Regions from separate parts of the Bradyrhizobium sp. S3.12.5 genome, predicted to be linked through region 4. Evidence: predicted binding sites of a transcription regulator. Region 4 holds the regulator's gene; each other region holds the start of a gene.

Region 1 (4,210 bases), on a different contig from region 4:
TACCGACGGAAGACGAACTGTTCGGCAAGGGCGAGATCCAGCCCAACGGCCGCACCATCCACAACGCCTATCTGTTCGAGGTGAAGAAACCCTCCGAGTCCAAGGGACCGTGGGACTTCTACAAGCTCGTCGGCACCGTGCCGGGCGATCAGGCCTTCACGCCGCTCTCCGAGAGCAAGTGCGCGCTGCTTAAGAAATAAGACCGAAGCCCGCCGGCGACGAGCCGGCGGGCGCTACTTTGGGAACGCCGAAGGGACTGGGTGCTGGATCGATGCAGGCTCTCTACGCACAGCTACTGGTGGGACTGATCAACGGCTCATTCTATGCGCTGCTCAGTCTCGGGCTCGCCGTCATTTTCGGCATGCTCAACATCATCAATTTCGCCCATGGCGCACTCTACATGATGGGCGCCTTCGTCGCCTATTTCCTGCTGAACCTCGGTGGCATCAATTACTGGTGGGCGCTGCTGCTTGCGCCGATCATCGTCGGCATCTTCGGCATGATCCTGGAACGGACCATGCTGAAATTCCTGACCGGGCTCGACCATCTCTACGGTCTGCTGCTGACCTTCGGCATCGCGCTGATCGTCCAGGGCGTGTTCCAGAACTATTTCGGTTCATCAGGCCTGCCTTACTCTATTCCGGACCAGCTCAAGGGCGGCATGAATCTCGGCTTCATGTTCCTGCCGATCTATCGCGGCTGGGTCGTCATCTTCTCGCTGGTGGTGTGCCTTGCGACCTGGTTCCTGATCGAGAAGACGCGGCTTGGGGCCAACTTGCGCGCCGCCACTGAAAATCCGACGCTGGTGCGTGCCTTCGGCATCAACGTGCCCCGCATGATCACGTTGACCTACGGTCTCGGCGTCGGTCTGGCGGCGCTCGCCGGCGTGCTCTCGGCGCCGATCAACCAGGTCCGGCCGCTGATGGGCGCCGACCTCATCATCGTGGTTTTCGCGGTGGTGGTGATCGGCGGCATGGGATCGATCATGGGCTCCATCATCACCGGCTTCGCGCTCGGCGTGATCGAGGGCCTGACCAAATATTTCTACCCCGAGGCCTCCAACACCGTCGTGTTCGTGCTGATGGTGCTGGTGCTCTTGGTGAAACCAACCGGATTGACGGGAAGGGCAGCCTGATATGACAGCCTTGACGGACGACACGCTGCCGATGAGCCCCCGCGCGATGCGTGACGAGATGATCGTATTCGCGGTGATGGCGCTGCTGCTGGCCTCGGTGCCGTTCAGCGGCATCTATCCGTTCTTCGTGATGCAGGCGTTGTGCTTCGCTCTGCTCGCCTGCGCCTTCAACCTTCTGATCGGCTATGGCGGGCTGCTGTCGTTCGGCCATGCGATGTTCATGGGCACGGCCGGCTATTGCAGCGCGCACGCGCTGAAGGTGTGGGCGCTGCCGCCTGAGCTCGGCATTCTCGTCGGCATCGCTGCGGCGTTCGGGTTGTCGCTCATCACCGGCTACATCTCGATCCGCCGCCAGGGCATCTATTTCTCGATGATCACGCTGGCGCTGTCGCAGCTGCTGTACTTCATCTACCTCCAGGCGCCGTTCACCCACGGTGAGGACGGCATCCAGGGCATTCCGCAGGGGCACATGTTCGGCGTGCTCGACCTGTCGAAGCCGACGGTGCTCTATTACGTCGTGCTGGTCGGCTTCCTCGCGGGCTTCCTGCTGATCTATCGCATCATCAACTCGCCGTTCGGCGAGGTCCTGAAGTCGATCCGCGAGAACGAGCCGCGCGCCATCTCGCTCGGCTACCGGACTGACCAGTACAAGTTCCTGGCGTTTGTCCTGTCGGGAACGCTGGCGGGCTTTGCCGGCGCGCTGAAAGTGTTCGTGGCGCAGAACGCCTCGCTCACCGATGTGCACTGGTCGATGTCGGGCGAAGTCGTGCTGATGACGCTGGTCGGCGGTCTCGGCACCGTTTTCGGTCCCGTGGTCGGCGCCTTCGCGATCATCGCCATGCAGCAATATCTGGCCGGTTTCGGCCAATGGGTGACGGTGATCCAGGGCTCGATCTTCGTGATCTGCGTGCTCACCTTCCGCCGTGGCGTCGTTGGTGAAGTTGCGCACTACTTTCGGCGGTCGCTCTAAATAATTGATATCGCACCAGTTTCATTGGTGCGCGAATCCGGTGGATGATCCGGCTCCGCGGGCGCGAGATGACACGCGCGCGAAGCGAAAATGGTCTATGACGGTTTTACGACGGTCCGTTCGGGCCGGGCCATGTCCAACCGGTAGACTATTCCCATGATGCGTTGGTTTCGCGCTTTCCTGCCCAAGGAAGAACGGTTCTTCGACCTGTTCGACCGCCACGCCCAGACCGTGATCCAGGGCTCCGTCGCGTTGCAGGGCATGCTGAACGGGGGGGAGGAGACGCCGGTCTACTGTCAGCGGGTCAATCAGTTCGAGAACGATGCCGACAACATCACCCGTGAGGTGCTGACGGCGGTGCGCCGCACCTTCATCACGCCGTTCGACCGCGGCGACATCAAGAACCTCATTACCTCGATGGACGATGCCATCGACCAGATGCAGCAGACCGCCAAGGCGGTGATGCTGTTCGAGGTCCGCACCTTCGAGCCGCCAATGCGCGAGATCGGCGCGCTCCTGATCGAGTGCGCCAATCTGGTGGGACGCGCGCTGCCGCTGATGCAGTCAATCGGGCCCAACGTCGCAATGCTGACCGCGATCACGGAGGAATTGGGCAAGCTAGAAGGCCGCGTCGATGATCTCCACGACATCGGCCTGAAGGAGCTGTTCCTCAAGCACCGCAACGGCAGCGCGATGGACTTCATCGTCGGCGTCGAAATCTACGACCATCTCGAGAAGGTGGCCGATCGCTTCGACGACGTCGCGAACGAGATCAACAGCATCGTCATCGAGCAAGTTTAGGGCAGGGCCGCGCCGTGGATGCTGCGTTGGGTCTTCCCGTCCTGGTCGGATTGATCGCCGTCGCGCTGCTGTTCGACTTCCTGAACGGCCTGCACGACGCCGCCAATTCGATCGCGACCATCGTCTCGACCCGCGTGCTGAGGCCGCAATTCGCGGTGATCTGGGCCGCGTTCTTCAATTTCGTCGCCTTCATGGTGTTCGGCCTTCACGTCGCCCAGACCATCGGCACCGGCATCATCGATCCCGCGATTGTCGATGCCCAGGTGATCTTCGCAGCGCTTGTCGGCGCCATCGTCTGGAATCTCGTGACCTGGGCGTTAGGCATCCCGTCTTCCTCCTCGCATGCGCTGATCGGCGGCCTCGTCGGCGGCGGCATGGCCAAGGCCGGACTATCGGCGGCGGTCTGGAGTGGGCTGACCAAGGCCGTACTGGCGATCGTGCTGTCGCCGCTGGTCGGCTTCCTGCTTGCGATGATGCTGGTCGCCATCGTGTCCTGGCTCTCGGTGCGTTCGACGCCGTTCGCGGTCGACCGCGCCTTCCGTATCCTGCAATTCGCCTCCGCCTCGCTCTATTCGCTTGGCCATGGCGGCAATGATGCGCAGAAGACGATGGGCATCATCGCCGTGCTGCTCTATTCGCAGGGCCATCTCGGCGGCGAATTCACCGTGCCGTTCTGGGTGGTGCTGTCGTGCCAGGCGGCGATGGCGCTGGGCACGCTGATGGGCGGCTGGCGGATCGTCCGCACCATGGGCTTGCGCATTACCAAGCTGACGCCGATGCAGGGTTTCTGCGCCGAGACCGGCGGGGCGGCGACCCTGTTCATGGCCACCTTCCTCGGCGTCCCCGTCTCGACCACCCACACCATCACCGGCGCCATCGTCGGCGTCGGCGCGGCCCGCCGCGTCTCGGCGGTGCGCTGGAACGTGGCGAGCTCGATCGTCTATGCCTGGGTGATCACGATCCCGGCCTCGGCCATCGTCGCGGCACTGAGCTGGTGGGCGGTCCAGATCTTCAAGTAACGAGCTTCAGCCCGACAATGCCGGCGACGATCAGCCCGATGCTGGCGAGGCGAAGCGCGGTCGCGGGTTCGCCGAACAGGATGATGCCCAGCGTCGCGGTGCCGACCGCCCCGATGCCGGTCCATACCGCATAGGCGGTTCCGACGGGCAGTGACTTGAGCGCGAGCCCGAGCAGGATCACGCTGCCCGCCATCGCCGCGAGCGTGATGACGGAAGGAACCGCCCTGCTGAAACCTTCGGTATATTTCAGGCCAATCGCCCAGGTGATCTCGAGAAGACCGGCGA
Region 2 (4,210 bases), on a different contig from region 4:
GCAGCCGCACGCAGGTCCGGCGCAACCTTCCGAGCGTGCGGCGCATCTCCGGCTTGGCGTCGTCGGCGAGAATGCGTTCCTCGATGCCGTCGATCTCCTGGCCGAGCTTGTCGGCCATCCTGTCGAGCGTGTCGGCGACCTCGTCGACAATCTTCTCCAGAAGATGGGCGACATTGTCGACGCGATAACCGCCTTCGAGGACGCGCCGCGTCGCATCCGCCGAGCACAGCGCCTGATGGCGGCCCGAGACCAAGAGATGCTCGGTCATTGCGAAGCGCAGGAACGCGGTCTCTTCCGTAGCAGCATCGATGTCGCGGACGAGATCGGAGAACACGCCGTAGACGCAATGGTCGATGACGTGAAGCTGCTGGAACGTGTCGCTCGACAACAGAAGATCGCGCGCCAGCGGCGGCAGCTGTGACACCGCGATCCACGGCCGCACGCGACCATCTGTCAAATTGAAATGCAGCCAGAGCCGGCCATCATGGCTGAACTCGATCGGCTGGTCGATCGGCAGCGCCTCGGCGCTGCCGTCCCCATGCAAACGAAACGCCCACACCAGTCCAGGAATGACAGGCGCGACATCCGATGCCGCGCTGACAAGCTTTGCCGGCTCAGCCATGCTAACCCCAAATTATTGCAGCCCAATCCCGGGCGACCGTTACTGGCCTCCTCCGGGTCCTCCGGTGCAGTCAATTACGCCAGTGTTACAGTTTGATGATGGCGCGCCGCCCTACTCCGCCGCCAACCCCGTCGCAGCCTCAGTCTCCGCTTCCTTGATGTAATCGTGCACCACGCGGCCGAACGGCAGCGTCAGGTCGGCGATGTAGTGATGCGCGCCAATACAGCGGCGGACCGGAAAATCCGCGACCGGGGCGTTGACGTGCGGCACCAAATGCAGCCGGCCGGGACCCATCCAGGAGCCCTTCGGCACGATGTCGATCAGGTTGATGGCGACGAGCTGACAGACCTCGAGATTTCCGTCGACGCCCGGGATCATCTTCAGATTGATCTGCGTCTTCGACAGCGTGGCGCGGGTGAGATCGCCGTTGCCGGCCATGCTCTCGTGCTTGTAGCCCATCGTGCCCATGGCGACGAGCTGGCCGGCATATTCAAGCGTGCCCGTCAGCGTGTCCTTGACGATCTCGAGTTTTGGATGGGCGTACTTCTTGGGAAAGCCCCAGATCTCGCGGCCGGCCGCGATCGGCGGATCATCGTCGAGATACATCTGCGAGACGAAGTTGACCTCCTCGCCGTGCAGCCGCGCTGGAATCACGAGGCCGGACTCGGTGTAGCTGCCGAAGCCGGAGGAGTCCGGCATCTTGATCCATTCGTAGTGCACGATCGGCTGGTCGATCGGCTCCAGCGGCTCAGGCAGGCCGGCACGGATCAGGTCCGGATCGGTCTCGTAGGTGATGACCAGGAATTCGCGGTTGACGAAGCGGTACGGCCCGGCCGGATAGCTCGGCCCGGCGGCCGGCATGGACGGAAGCCTCAGCAAATCTTCCCTGCGCATCGCTGTCTCCTCTGGTGATGCTGTGATGTCCGGCAAGTTCCGACTTTACCCAAATTGCTAGCCGCCGTCATTGACTGCGATGTGACCGATTTCCGTCAGCCGCACGACCTCCTGCCATTCCCGCCCCGACTGACCTGCATGCAAAGGATGCATCGGCCGGCTTTGTCATCACGCCGTCACCACCGGCCGCAATCGTCCAATGAAGGCAGGAGGCATCATCATGGACGCCCGGACGTCGCAGGCGACACAGACGTCGCAACAGACACATCAGACCCGCCAGCCGCCCGCACGGGGCTGGCGGCCGGAGCGCTGCGACCGCGTCGCGCTGGTGCTGCAAGGCGGCGGCGCGCTCGGTGCCTACCAGGCCGGCGTCTACCAGGCGCTGGACGAGGCCGGCATCGAGCCCGACTGGGTCACCGGGGTCTCGATCGGCGCGATCAACTCGGCGATCATCGCCGGCAACAGGCCGGAGAAGCGGCTCGATGCGCTGCGCGTGTTCTGGGAGCGCATCACCAATCGCAAGATCTGGCACTACACACCCGACGGCGACATTTTCCGCCAGTGGCGCAACCTCTACAGCTCCTGGATGACGTCCGCGATGGGCCAGCCGGGCTTCTTCACCCCGCACCAGGTCAATCCCTGGTTCAGCGCCGTCGGTGCCAGAACCGCGACGAGCTATTATGACACGGCGGCACTCAAGGCGACCTTGCTGGAGCTCGTCGACTTCGACCTCATCAACGAGAAGAAGATCCGCTTCGCGGTCGGCGCGGTCAACGTGCTCTCGGGCAACTTCATCTATTTTGACAACGCCCATGACGAGATCGAGCCGGAGCACATCATGGCGTCCGGCGCGCTGCCTCCGGCGCTGCCGATGGTGCGGATCGGCACCGATCATTTCTGGGACGGCGGCATCGTCTCCAACACGCCGCTGCAGCATCTGCTCGACCAGGAGGACGCGATCAATTCACTGGTGTTCCAGGTCGACCTGTTCAGCGCGCGCGGCGTGCTGCCGCGCTCGATCCAGGACGTGATGGCCCGCCACAAGGACATCATGTATTCCTCGCGCACCCGCCACAATACCGACGTCTACCGCCGCACGCATAATCTCAAGGTGCTGCTCTACAAGGCGCTCGCGAAGATTCCGGACGAGCAATTGTCCGACGAGGATCGCAGCCTCAAGACGAGCCTGCGCAACATGCCGGAGATCGCGATCCTGCATTTGATCTATCAGCAGAAGGCCTATGAGGGCGACGCCAAGGACCACGAATTCTCTGGCACCTCGATGCGCGAGCACTGGACGAGCGGGTACGAGGACACCAAGCGCACCCTGAAGCGCCGCGACTGGATCAAGATGCCCGACGAAGGCATGGGCCTCGTGGTGCACGACGTGCACCGGGAGACGGAGAGCGCGTCGTAGTCCTATTCTCCTCGTCATTGCGAGCCTGATCGAGCGTGGAACGAGAGCTGCCTCCCATCGTCATTGCGAGCGCAGCGAAGCAATCCAGAGTCTTTCCTCGGAGACAGTCTGGATTGCTTCGCTGCGCTCGCAATGACGGAGTATGACGCATCGTTGCGCTCACCCAATTCGCATTTTCGCTTGCAGACACACCTTCGCATCCTCGCGGCTCATTTCGCCCGAGCTTTGCTCTCATCTTCGCGCCCTTCTGATGGAAAGGGCACAGGGAAGGCCGGGCGCCGGCTGGCACCCGCGTCCCGTGTGCGGAAAAACGCGCACGGGGTGGACAACAGGTGACGCCGGAACGCCCGGCCTTCCCTGCGCGAATGGCTTTACGGCTTATGTCGCGCTCTCCCCGGGGAGCGATGCACTATTGCCCCCGTCACCTTGCGGATGACTGATCTGCGAGCCCGGTTGGACAGCGCACATCACCACAAGACTTGACGCACAGGCTCCGGGCGCCAGGACCACACGATTTTGCCGTCCGCGCACATCTCCGCCCCTCGCCCCGATGGCTGGCGTGCGCTCGCCATCCGGGCCGGACGAAGACGCTGTCAGCGCCGTGTCGTGCCGCGCTCATGCTGCTCACGGAACACCCCTGAAGGAGCCCCGCCCTGCAGCCTGGAATGCGCGCCGACGCAGTCGCGGCCACCGCCTCCCTGCCCGCGTCCCGTGACGATCGCGAAACGCCCCTTGCGGCGGGCAGGATGGACGCAATATGCGCTATAACCGAATTTCGGTAAACAAGAATGTTTTTACGCGGAGGGATTGACAGGGTGTTTTGCCCGACGGGCGCGGGCATGTGACAACCGCCTTGCTGAAATCGTTCAAGTGTTGCCGATAGACTTCGCGGCCCAAACGTGGACAATGCGGTCCAAGCGCTTCGCGCGCGCAGTGCACACCAAGATGCGCCAGGGGAAACAAAATGCCGACTGCCTTCCCGTCGCCCGTACCCGCCATTCCGACCGCGCCTTTGACCGCCCAGCTACGCGACGCGTTGCGCGCGATCGTGGGCGCGAAGGGCATTATCGAAGACGAGCACGGCAAGCAGCCGTTCGTGACAGACTGGCGGGGGCTGCTGGCTGGTGGCGCCGGGGCCGTCATACGTCCTGGCAGCACCGAGGAAGTCTCGAAAGTGGTCCGGCTTTGCCATGAGCACGGCGTCGCGATCGTGCCGCAGGGTGGCAACACCGGGCTGATGGGCGCCGCCACGCCCTGGCCTGCACACACCGGCATCG
Region 3 (4,210 bases), on a different contig from region 4:
CTGGCGCGCCGGTTCCCTCGACATCGCGCGGCACGCCATTGCGGACGTGATGGCGGTAGATCCGCAGCATCGCCTCGATATCGCTCTCGCGTGACGGCCGGACCAGAACCGGCTCGTCATCGGCGCGTGCAATCGCTGTTTCGTTCATCGGCCCCTACTCGGCAACGACGTAAGTATAGAGCCCGATCCGGCCGCGCGCATCGACCTCCTTGTAGACGCCCTGGATTTCCACATCGAAGCCCGGAAACGTATTGAAGCAGGTCTCGAACATCCTGAGATAATCCACCATGGGCTTGGCTCGTTCCGTCAGCCGCTCGCCGGGGACGATGGTGGCGATGCCGGGCGGATAGACCACAAAGGGCGTGGTCGCGATGCGGCCGGCGATCGCCTCGATCGGCAGATAGTCGACGTCGTTCTTGAACAGGAAGCGCGCGGCATCGCGCGGCGACATGGCAATCTCAGGCATGTGTTCCGGCATGAACTGTCGCGCCTGAAGCGCGCTGACATCGGCGGTACGGAAGAAGCGGTGCATCTCGCCGCAGAGGTCGCGCAGTCGCACGCCAGCATAGCGCGCCTGCCGCCGCTGATGGAATTCCGGGATCGCGTCGGCCAGCAGCGCATTGTCGTCGTGCAGTCTCTTGAAGGCAACGAGGCCGGAGATCAGCGTGCCGGCCTTGCTGGCCTCGACGCCGGGGGTGAGCAGAAAGAGCAGGGAGTTGAGGTCGTTCTTTTCAGGCACGATGCGGTTTTCGCGCAAGTACTGCGCGACGACCGGGGCGGGGATGCCGTGCTCGGCATAGGCGCCGGTGGTGCGGTCGAAGCCGGGCGTGAGTAACGTCAGCTTGTTCGGATCGGTCATGGCAAAGCCCTCGGCCATGCCGGGGAAGCCGTGCCAGTTGCTGTCAGGGCCGAGCTGCCACAGCGCGGGATTGGTCGCGAGCTCGTCGGTCGACAGCGTCTCCCAGGCAACGTTATGCGCGGCGCCGGGGCGGCTGACGTCGGGGATGGCAACGCGATCGGGTACGAACGGCTCGAAGAACCAGCGCCGGTCCGGGTTCTGTTCCTTCTCCTCGAACTCCCGGCGCATGGCGCGGATCTTCTTGCGCAGCTCGATGCCGAGGCGGATGGTGTCGTCCCATAGCACTTCGCCGGAGCGGCCCTTCATCATCTGCGCGCCAACGTCGAGCGAGGCGAACAGCGGATAAAACGGCGAGGTCGAGGCGTGCTGCATGAAACTTTCGTTGAAGCGGCGGTGCTCGACGCGCCGCTTCTGGCCGCGGATGTGGCGGTCCTTGATATGGATCTGCGAGGCCTGCGAGAAGCTGGCAAGCTGCTTGTGGGTCGACTGCGTCGCGATGATGCCCGGTGCCTCCGGCGGGAGATTGGCAAGCCCCATCGCGAAGCGGCCGACGTAGAGCGGGTGGAACTTCATGAAGCCGGCCCAGGCCTCGTCGAACAGGATGTATTCGCAGAGGTGGCCGATGCGCTTCAGGATCATTTCGGCATTGTGAATCGTGCCGTCATAGGTGCATTGCTCGACCACGGCGACGCGGAACGGCCGTTCCTTGCGCCAGGCGTCCTTGTCCGTGACCAGCGGATGGTTGCGGATCGTCTCGCGCAGGGCCCGTTCGTCGAGCGCGTCCCAGCGCATCGGACCGATCAGGCCCCAGGCATTGCGGATGGTCGGGACATAGACCGGAATTCCGCCATTGATCATCAACGCGCCGTGATGGGCGGCCTTGTGGTTGTTGCGGTCGAACAGCACGAGGTCGCCGTCTGTGACGAGCGCGCCGAGCGCGACCTTGTTCGAGGTCGAGGTGCCGTTGAGCACGAAATAGGTCTTCTCCGCACCGAAGATCTGCGCCGCCTCCTTCTGCGCCTTCAGCGCCGGACCCTCATGGGTGAGGAGGTCGCCGAGATCGAGCACGGAATTGTCGAGGTCGTCGCGGAAGACGGACTCGCCGAGATGCTCGACGAAGACCCGGCCGATCGGGCTTCGGTTGTAGAACACGCCGCCATTGTGGCCCGGACAGGTCCAGAGCTGGTTGCCTTCCTCGGCATAATCGACCAGCGCGCCGAAGAACGGCGTCTTCAGCGTCTCGGCATATTGCTTGAGCCGGCTGATCAGGTTCTTGGCGATGAAGGTCGGCGTCTCCTCCGACAGGAAGACATAGCCATCGATGAAGTCGAGCACCTCGACCGGGAGATCCTCGAACCGCTTGCGCCGGATCAGGAGGATGATCGGGAAGTCGAGGCCGCGGCGCCGCATCAGATTGATCAGCGCCGAGGTCTTGCCCTCCAGGCCTTTCTTGCCCCAATCCACCACCATGCAGCCGATCGCGGCGTCGGTCTGCACCGCCATCTCGGCGTCCTCCAGCTTGCGGGCCCGGACCACCTCGAAGCCGGAGCGCTGGATCTCCTCGATGATCTGGTTGAAACGGACGCCTTCGAGGTCGTCGGCGTCGAATACAGGTGCGGCGAACAGGAAGTTGAAGCGCTTGAAATAGTCCATGACGTGTCCCGAATGTGCAGAGACTGACAGGTCTCGGCACATTCGATGACAGTTCTATGACGGTGCGCGGGATGGCCGCAGCCCGCGCTTGCGGGGCGAGGGAAACGCTACCGCTTCGCCTCGCCGAACACCACCGTCGGCACCGCGCGATTGACGACCTCGCGCAGCGCAAAGCTCGATTGTACCCGCGCCACGCGCGGCAGGCGCGACAGTTCGGTGCGGTGGATGCGCTCGAAATCCTGGATGTCGCGGGCGAGCACGATCAGGATGTAGTCGTCGGTCCCCGACATCAGGAAGCAGCGCACGACGGAGGGGCACTTTACCACCTCCGCCTCGAACGCCTTCAGCGCCTCGTCGCTCTGGCTCTCAAGCGCAATGCGCACCAGCACCGTCGTGGTCAGGCCGAACTGCGCCAGATCGAGCGCGGCCTGGTAGGCCTGGATGTAGCCGTCATCCTCCAGCGTCTTCTGCCGCCGTGCCAGCGCGGTGCTGGAGAGGCCGACCTTGTTGGCGAGCTCGGTGTGGCTGGCGCGCGCATTGGTCGTAAGTTCCGCGAGAATCGCGAGATCTTTCCGGTCGAGGGCCAAGGTTTTGTTTCCAGCGTGAAAGGACACTTCCGCGACCGAAACCGGCGCGGGACGGCCAAAACTACCGGATATTTGCACGAAACCAAACTGCCTGCGCCGCTACGATCATGGGGTGAATCAAAAGGAGCCCAGGATGCGTGTCGGTGTGCCCAAGGAGATCAAGGTGCAGGAATATCGCGTCGGGCTCACCCCGGGCGCTGTCCGTGAATATATCGCGGCTGGGCATCAGGTCACGGTTGAGACTGGAGCCGGCAGCGGCATCGGTGCGTCCGACGAGGTCTATCAGCGGGCGGGGGCCTCCATTGCCGCCGGTGCGCGCGACATCTTCGCCAAGTCCGACATGATCGTGAAGGTGAAGGAGCCGCAGAAAAGCGAATGGGCCCAGCTCCGCGAAGGCCAGATCCTGTTTACCTATCTCCATCTCGCGCCCGATCCCGAACAGGCCAAGGGCTTGGTCGCGTCCGGCTGCACAGCGATCGCCTATGAAACCGTCACCGACGCGGCCGGTCACCTCCCCCTGCTCGCGCCGATGAGCGAAGTCGCCGGCCGCCTCGCCATCGAGGCCGCTGGCGCCGCGCTCAGGCGATCGGGCGGCGGTCGCGGGCTGCTGCTCGGCGGCGTGCCCGGCGTGCAGCCGGCGCGCGTCGTCGTGCTCGGCGGCGGTGTGGTAGGAACGCAGGCCGCGCGCATGGCCGCAGGCCTCGGTGCTGAAGTCACCGTGATCGACCGCTCAATTCCTCGTCTGCGCGAGCTAGATGATGTCTTCCTCGGGCGGGTGCGCACCCGCTTTTCGACCATCGAGGCCGTCGAGGAGGAGGTGTTCGCCGCCGACGTCGTGATCGGTGCGGTGCTGGTGCCGGGCGCGAGCGCGCCAAAGCTCGTGACGCGTGCGATGCTCAAATCGATGCGGCCGGGTGCTGTGCTGGTCGACGTCGCGATCGACCAGGGCGGCTGCTTCGAGACCTCGCACGCGACGACGCATGCGGAGCCGACCTACGAGGTCGACGGCGTCGTGCATTATTGTGTAGCGAACATGCCGGGCGCGGTGCCGGTGACGTCGAGCCAGGCGCTGAACAATGCGACGCTGCCGTTCGGTCTGATGCTCGCCAAC
Region 4 (4,210 bases):
TTGCGGACACGCCGCCTCCGGGCTCGTCCGAAGGCGGCCTGCGCAACGCTATCGTCGGCTCGCTGATCATGACCGTGATCGGCGTCGGCATCGGCGCGCCGCTCGGCCTGTTTGCCGGCACCTATCTCGCCGAGTACGGCCGCAACGACAAGCTGACCTCGGTGATCCGCTTCATCAACGACATCCTGCTGTCGGCGCCCTCGATCATCATCGGCCTGTTCATCTACGGCGCCGTAGTGGTGCCGATGCGTGGCTTCTCGGCGATCGCAGGCTCGCTCGCGCTCGCCGTCATCGTGATCCCGGTGGTGCTGCGCACGACCGAGGACATGCTGCTGCTGGTGCCGAACGCGCTGCGCGAGGCGGCCTCCGCGCTCGGCCTGCCGCGCTCGCTGGTGATCAAGCGGATCGCGTATCGCGCTGCCCGCTCCGGTCTCATCACCGGCGTGCTGCTCGCGACCGCCCGCGTCGCCGGCGAAACCGCGCCGCTGCTCTTCACCGCGCTGTCGAACCAGTTCTTCAGCCTCGGCCTGAACAAGACCATGGCGAACCTGCCGGTCACCATCAACAATTTCGTCCAGAGCCCCTACGCCTATTGGAAGCAGCTCGCCTGGAGCGGCGCGCTGCTCATCACCCTGACCGTTCTTGCCCTGAATATTGGCGCGCGCATTCTCAGCGCCGAGAGGACCGCAAAATGACCGATCTTTCCGTATCGATGAGCGCGGCCGGCGGCCTGCCCCAGGCGCCGATGCTGCCCGAAGCGCCGGCCAAGGTGACGGTGCGCAACCTCAACTTCTATTATGGCGAGCACCACGCGCTGAAGAACATCAACCTGGCGCTCGGCACCAACCGGGTCACCGCCTTCATCGGCCCGTCGGGCTGCGGCAAGTCGACCCTGCTGCGCATCTTCAACCGGATGTACGACCTCTATCCGGGCCAGCGCGTCACCGGTCAGCTGATGCTCGACCAGACCAACATCCTCGACCCCAAGCTCGACCTCAATCTGCTGCGCGCCCGCGTCGGCATGGTGTTCCAGAAGCCGACGCCGTTCCCGATGACGATCTACGAGAACATCGCCTTCGGCATCCGTCTCTATGAGAAGATCTCGAAATCCGAGATGGACGACCGCGTCGAGAAAGCGCTGCGCGGCGGCGCGCTGTGGAACGAGGTCAAGGACAAGCTCAACGCCTCCGGCCTGTCGCTCTCCGGCGGCCAGCAGCAGCGCCTCTGCATCGCCCGCACCGTTGCGGTGCGGCCCGAGGTGATCCTGTTCGACGAGCCCTGCTCGGCGCTCGACCCGATCTCGACCGCCAAGGTCGAGGAGCTGATCCAGGAGCTGTCCGAGAACTACACGATCGCGATCGTGACCCACAACATGCAGCAGGCCGCCCGCGTCTCCGACAAGACCGCCTTCATGTATCTCGGCGAGCTGATAGAGTTCGACGACACCAGCAAGATATTCACATCGCCGACCGACCGGCGCACGCAGGATTACATCACCGGCCGGTTCGGCTGAGGAGACGGCACATGGGTTCTGAACATACCGCAAAGGCCTTCGACACCGACCTCCAGGAGCTCACGCGCCTGGTCGCCGAGATGGGCGGCATCGCCGAGCGCATGATCGTCGATTCCGTCGATGCGCTGATCCGCCGCGACGTCGCGCTCGGCCAGCGCGTCGTCGCCATCGACGCCGAGCTCGACACGCTGCAGAAGAAGATCGAGGAGCGCGCCGTGCTCACGATCGCGCGCCGCCAGCCGATGGCGGTGGATCTGCGCGAGATCGTCGGCGCCATGCGCGTCGCGACCGATCTCGAGCGCATCGGCGACCTCGCCAAGAACATGGGCAAGCGCGTCGCGGCGCTGGAGACGGATTTCCATCCGCTCAAGCTGTTCCGCGGCCTCGAGCACATGACCGACCTCGTGCAGCAGCAGGTCAAGTCGGTGCTGGACGCCTATGCCGCGCACGATCTGCCGGCGGCGATGGCGGTGTGGAAGGGCGACGAGGAAGTCGACGCCATCTGCACCTCGCTGTTCCGTGAGCTCCTCACCTACATGATGGAGGATCCGCGCAACATCTCGTTCTGCATCCATCTGATGTTCTGCGCCAAGAACATCGAGCGGATCGGCGACCATGCCACCAACATTGCCGAGACCGTGTTCTACATGATCGAAGGCCAGGCGATCACCGACAAGCGGCCGAAGGGCGACATGACGACCTTCGCCACCACGGTCCCGAGCACCTGATTACGCAAGGAGCGACGACCCGATGGGCGCACGCATTATGGTGGTTGAGGACGAGGAAGCTCTGACCGAGCTTCTCCGCTACAACCTCGAAGGCGACGGCTATGACGTCGAGACGGTAATGCGCGGCGACGACGCCGACACCCGCCTCAAGGAGCACATCCCCGATCTGATCGTGCTTGACTGGATGCTGCCGGGGCTATCAGGCATCGAGCTGTGCCGGCGGTTGCGTGCGCGATCCGACACCAAGCAGCTGCCGATCATCATGCTCACCGCGCGTGGCGAGGAGAGCGAGCGGGTGCGGGGCCTGGCGACCGGCGCTGACGACTACATCGTCAAGCCGTTCTCGGTGCCCGAGCTCCTGGCGCGCGTGAAAGGCCTGCTCCGGCGCGCAAGTCCGGAGCGGCTCGCAACCGTTCTGGCGTTCGGCGACATCGAGCTCGACCGCGAAAAGCGCCGCGTGGCGCGCTCGGGCCGGCCGATCGATCTCGGCCCGACCGAGTATCGCCTGCTGGAGTTCTTCCTGGAGCATCCCGGTCGCGTGTTCTCGCGCGAGCAGTTGCTCGACAGTGTCTGGGGCCGCGACATCTACATCGATGAGCGCACCGTCGATGTGCATATCGGCCGCCTGCGCAAGCTGCTCAATCTCGGCCGCGAGCAGGACCCGATCCGCACCGTCCGCGGCGCGGGCTACGCGCTGGACGATCGGTTCGCGAAGGCCGAGCAGGCCTGAAACGGCCTGAGCAGACCTCGACAAGAAAGCGCGCCAAAGGCGCGCCGATCCTTCTCCCGATCGTTCCGGCCCGCGCGCAATTGCGCACCAGGCCAGGACGATGTCGTTTGGAGCTGAGCTTACCGCGCCGGCTTCGCCGGGGCCCGCCTGCGATCCGCTGCCGGCTGATACGCAACCCGCGAGTGCTGGGCGCAATAGGGCAGGCCGGAGAGCGCTTTGCCGCCGCAGAAGAAGAAATCCGGGCTCGAGGGATCGCCGACCGGCCAGTGGCAGGTCGCCTCGTTCAATTCGAGCAGCGACAGCCGCTGGCTCATCGGTACCACGTTGTCGTAGGTGACCGGTTCAGCCTCGACCTCGACCTCGAAAGCCTGCGCCAGCGCGGTATTGCCGCGTGCGATGGGCCTGCTCACCCGCATCATGTGCGGCGCTGGACGCGCCTTGCGCGGCCGCGGAGCTGCCGAAGACGGGCTCTTGGCGCGGCCCGACAAGCCGAGCCGGTGAACCTTGCCGATCACGGCGTTACGGGTGACATTCCCAAGCTCAGCGGCGATCTGGCTGGCCGAAAGTCCGGCCTCCCAGAGCTTTTTCAGCTGTTCGACGCGATCGTCGGACCAGGTCAAAACCGTCATTGCACCCTTTCCTTCGCCGCGCGCCTGCCATCCTGGGGGCCGCACAACGAATGCCTAAGCCTCGAAAAATCCGTGCCGCCAGAATCCCTTAAGGCTCGCCGGGCGCAATGATACGCCCGAACGTTTACGCCGGTACATGAGGACTTTTGGGATCAGAACCGCTGCACGAGATGTCGTATCTGACAAGCCAGACGCTACAATATGGCGTGACTCACGCGCAAGAGTCCGCCGACTCGCTTCCACATGTTCCGTGGCCAAAACCCGCAAATTCGGTACCGCAAGACTACGGAATCTGGGTTTCGCGGGGCTTTCCGGGCGGCATTGACACCAATGGTGCCAAGCATAAGATAGTGATGCGTGCCGCCCTTAAAAGGCGGCACGTTTCGTTTTCCGGACCAATGATGCGCTGCGCAACGCAGTTTCAGGCCGTCCGAAACATCCAAAGAGACCATCATGGCTAACAGCGCAGCGCCGCACTTGCTCCCCGTTTTCGCCAGAACCGACATCGGTTTTGAGCGCGGTGAAGGCGTCTGGTTGATCGCAACCAATGGCGATCGCTATCTCGATTTCACCTCGGGCGTGGCGGTGAATGCGCTCGGCCATGCCCATC

Evidence for each region. Region 4 encodes PhoB, which activates phosphate uptake and scavenging genes when phosphate is short. Its sites were predicted from a motif close to TGTCATNNANCTGTCAT; they were not measured.
Region 1: the regulator PhoB is predicted to act here: its motif matches at 2,203-2,219, upstream of ABIC09_RS18325 (DUF47 domain-containing protein).
Region 2: the regulator PhoB is predicted to act here: its motif matches at 1,680-1,696, upstream of ABIC09_RS17930 (acetoacetate decarboxylase).
Region 3: the regulator PhoB is predicted to act here: its motif matches at 2,558-2,574, upstream of ABIC09_RS02710 (Orn/Lys/Arg family decarboxylase).

What each region holds. Positions count from the first base shown of each region.
Region 1 covers NZ_JBEPRF010000011.1:193,501-197,710, forward strand. Annotated here, with positions in the region: gene ABIC09_RS18310 (ABC transporter substrate-binding protein) at 1-200, shown strand, start outside; gene ABIC09_RS18315 (branched-chain amino acid ABC transporter permease) at 272-1,135, shown strand; gene ABIC09_RS18320 (branched-chain amino acid ABC transporter permease) at 1,137-2,105, shown strand; gene ABIC09_RS18325 (DUF47 domain-containing protein) at 2,262-2,906, shown strand; gene ABIC09_RS18330 (inorganic phosphate transporter) at 2,921-3,925, shown strand; gene sugE (quaternary ammonium compound efflux SMR transporter SugE) at 3,918-4,210, opposite strand, start outside.
Region 2 covers NZ_JBEPRF010000011.1:111,891-116,100, reverse strand. Annotated here, with positions in the region: gene ABIC09_RS17935 (transporter) at 1-622, opposite strand, end outside; gene ABIC09_RS17930 (acetoacetate decarboxylase) at 734-1,516, opposite strand; gene ABIC09_RS17925 (patatin-like phospholipase family protein) at 1,737-2,933, shown strand; gene ABIC09_RS17920 (FAD-binding oxidoreductase) at 3,898-4,210, shown strand, end outside.
Region 3 covers NZ_JBEPRF010000002.1:125,679-129,888, reverse strand. Annotated here, with positions in the region: gene ABIC09_RS02715 (GNAT family N-acetyltransferase) at 1-148, opposite strand, end outside; gene ABIC09_RS02710 (Orn/Lys/Arg family decarboxylase) at 155-2,512, opposite strand; gene ABIC09_RS02705 (Lrp/AsnC family transcriptional regulator) at 2,620-3,099, opposite strand; gene ald (alanine dehydrogenase) at 3,233-4,210, shown strand, end outside.
Region 4 covers NZ_JBEPRF010000022.1:114,126-118,335, forward strand. Annotated here, with positions in the region: gene pstA (phosphate ABC transporter permease PstA) at 1-695, shown strand, start outside; gene pstB (phosphate ABC transporter ATP-binding protein PstB) at 692-1,513, shown strand; gene phoU (phosphate signaling complex protein PhoU) at 1,525-2,241, shown strand; gene phoB (phosphate regulon transcriptional regulator PhoB) at 2,264-2,971, shown strand; gene ABIC09_RS28580 (GcrA family cell cycle regulator) at 3,091-3,600, opposite strand; gene ABIC09_RS28585 (aspartate aminotransferase family protein) at 4,054-4,210, shown strand, end outside.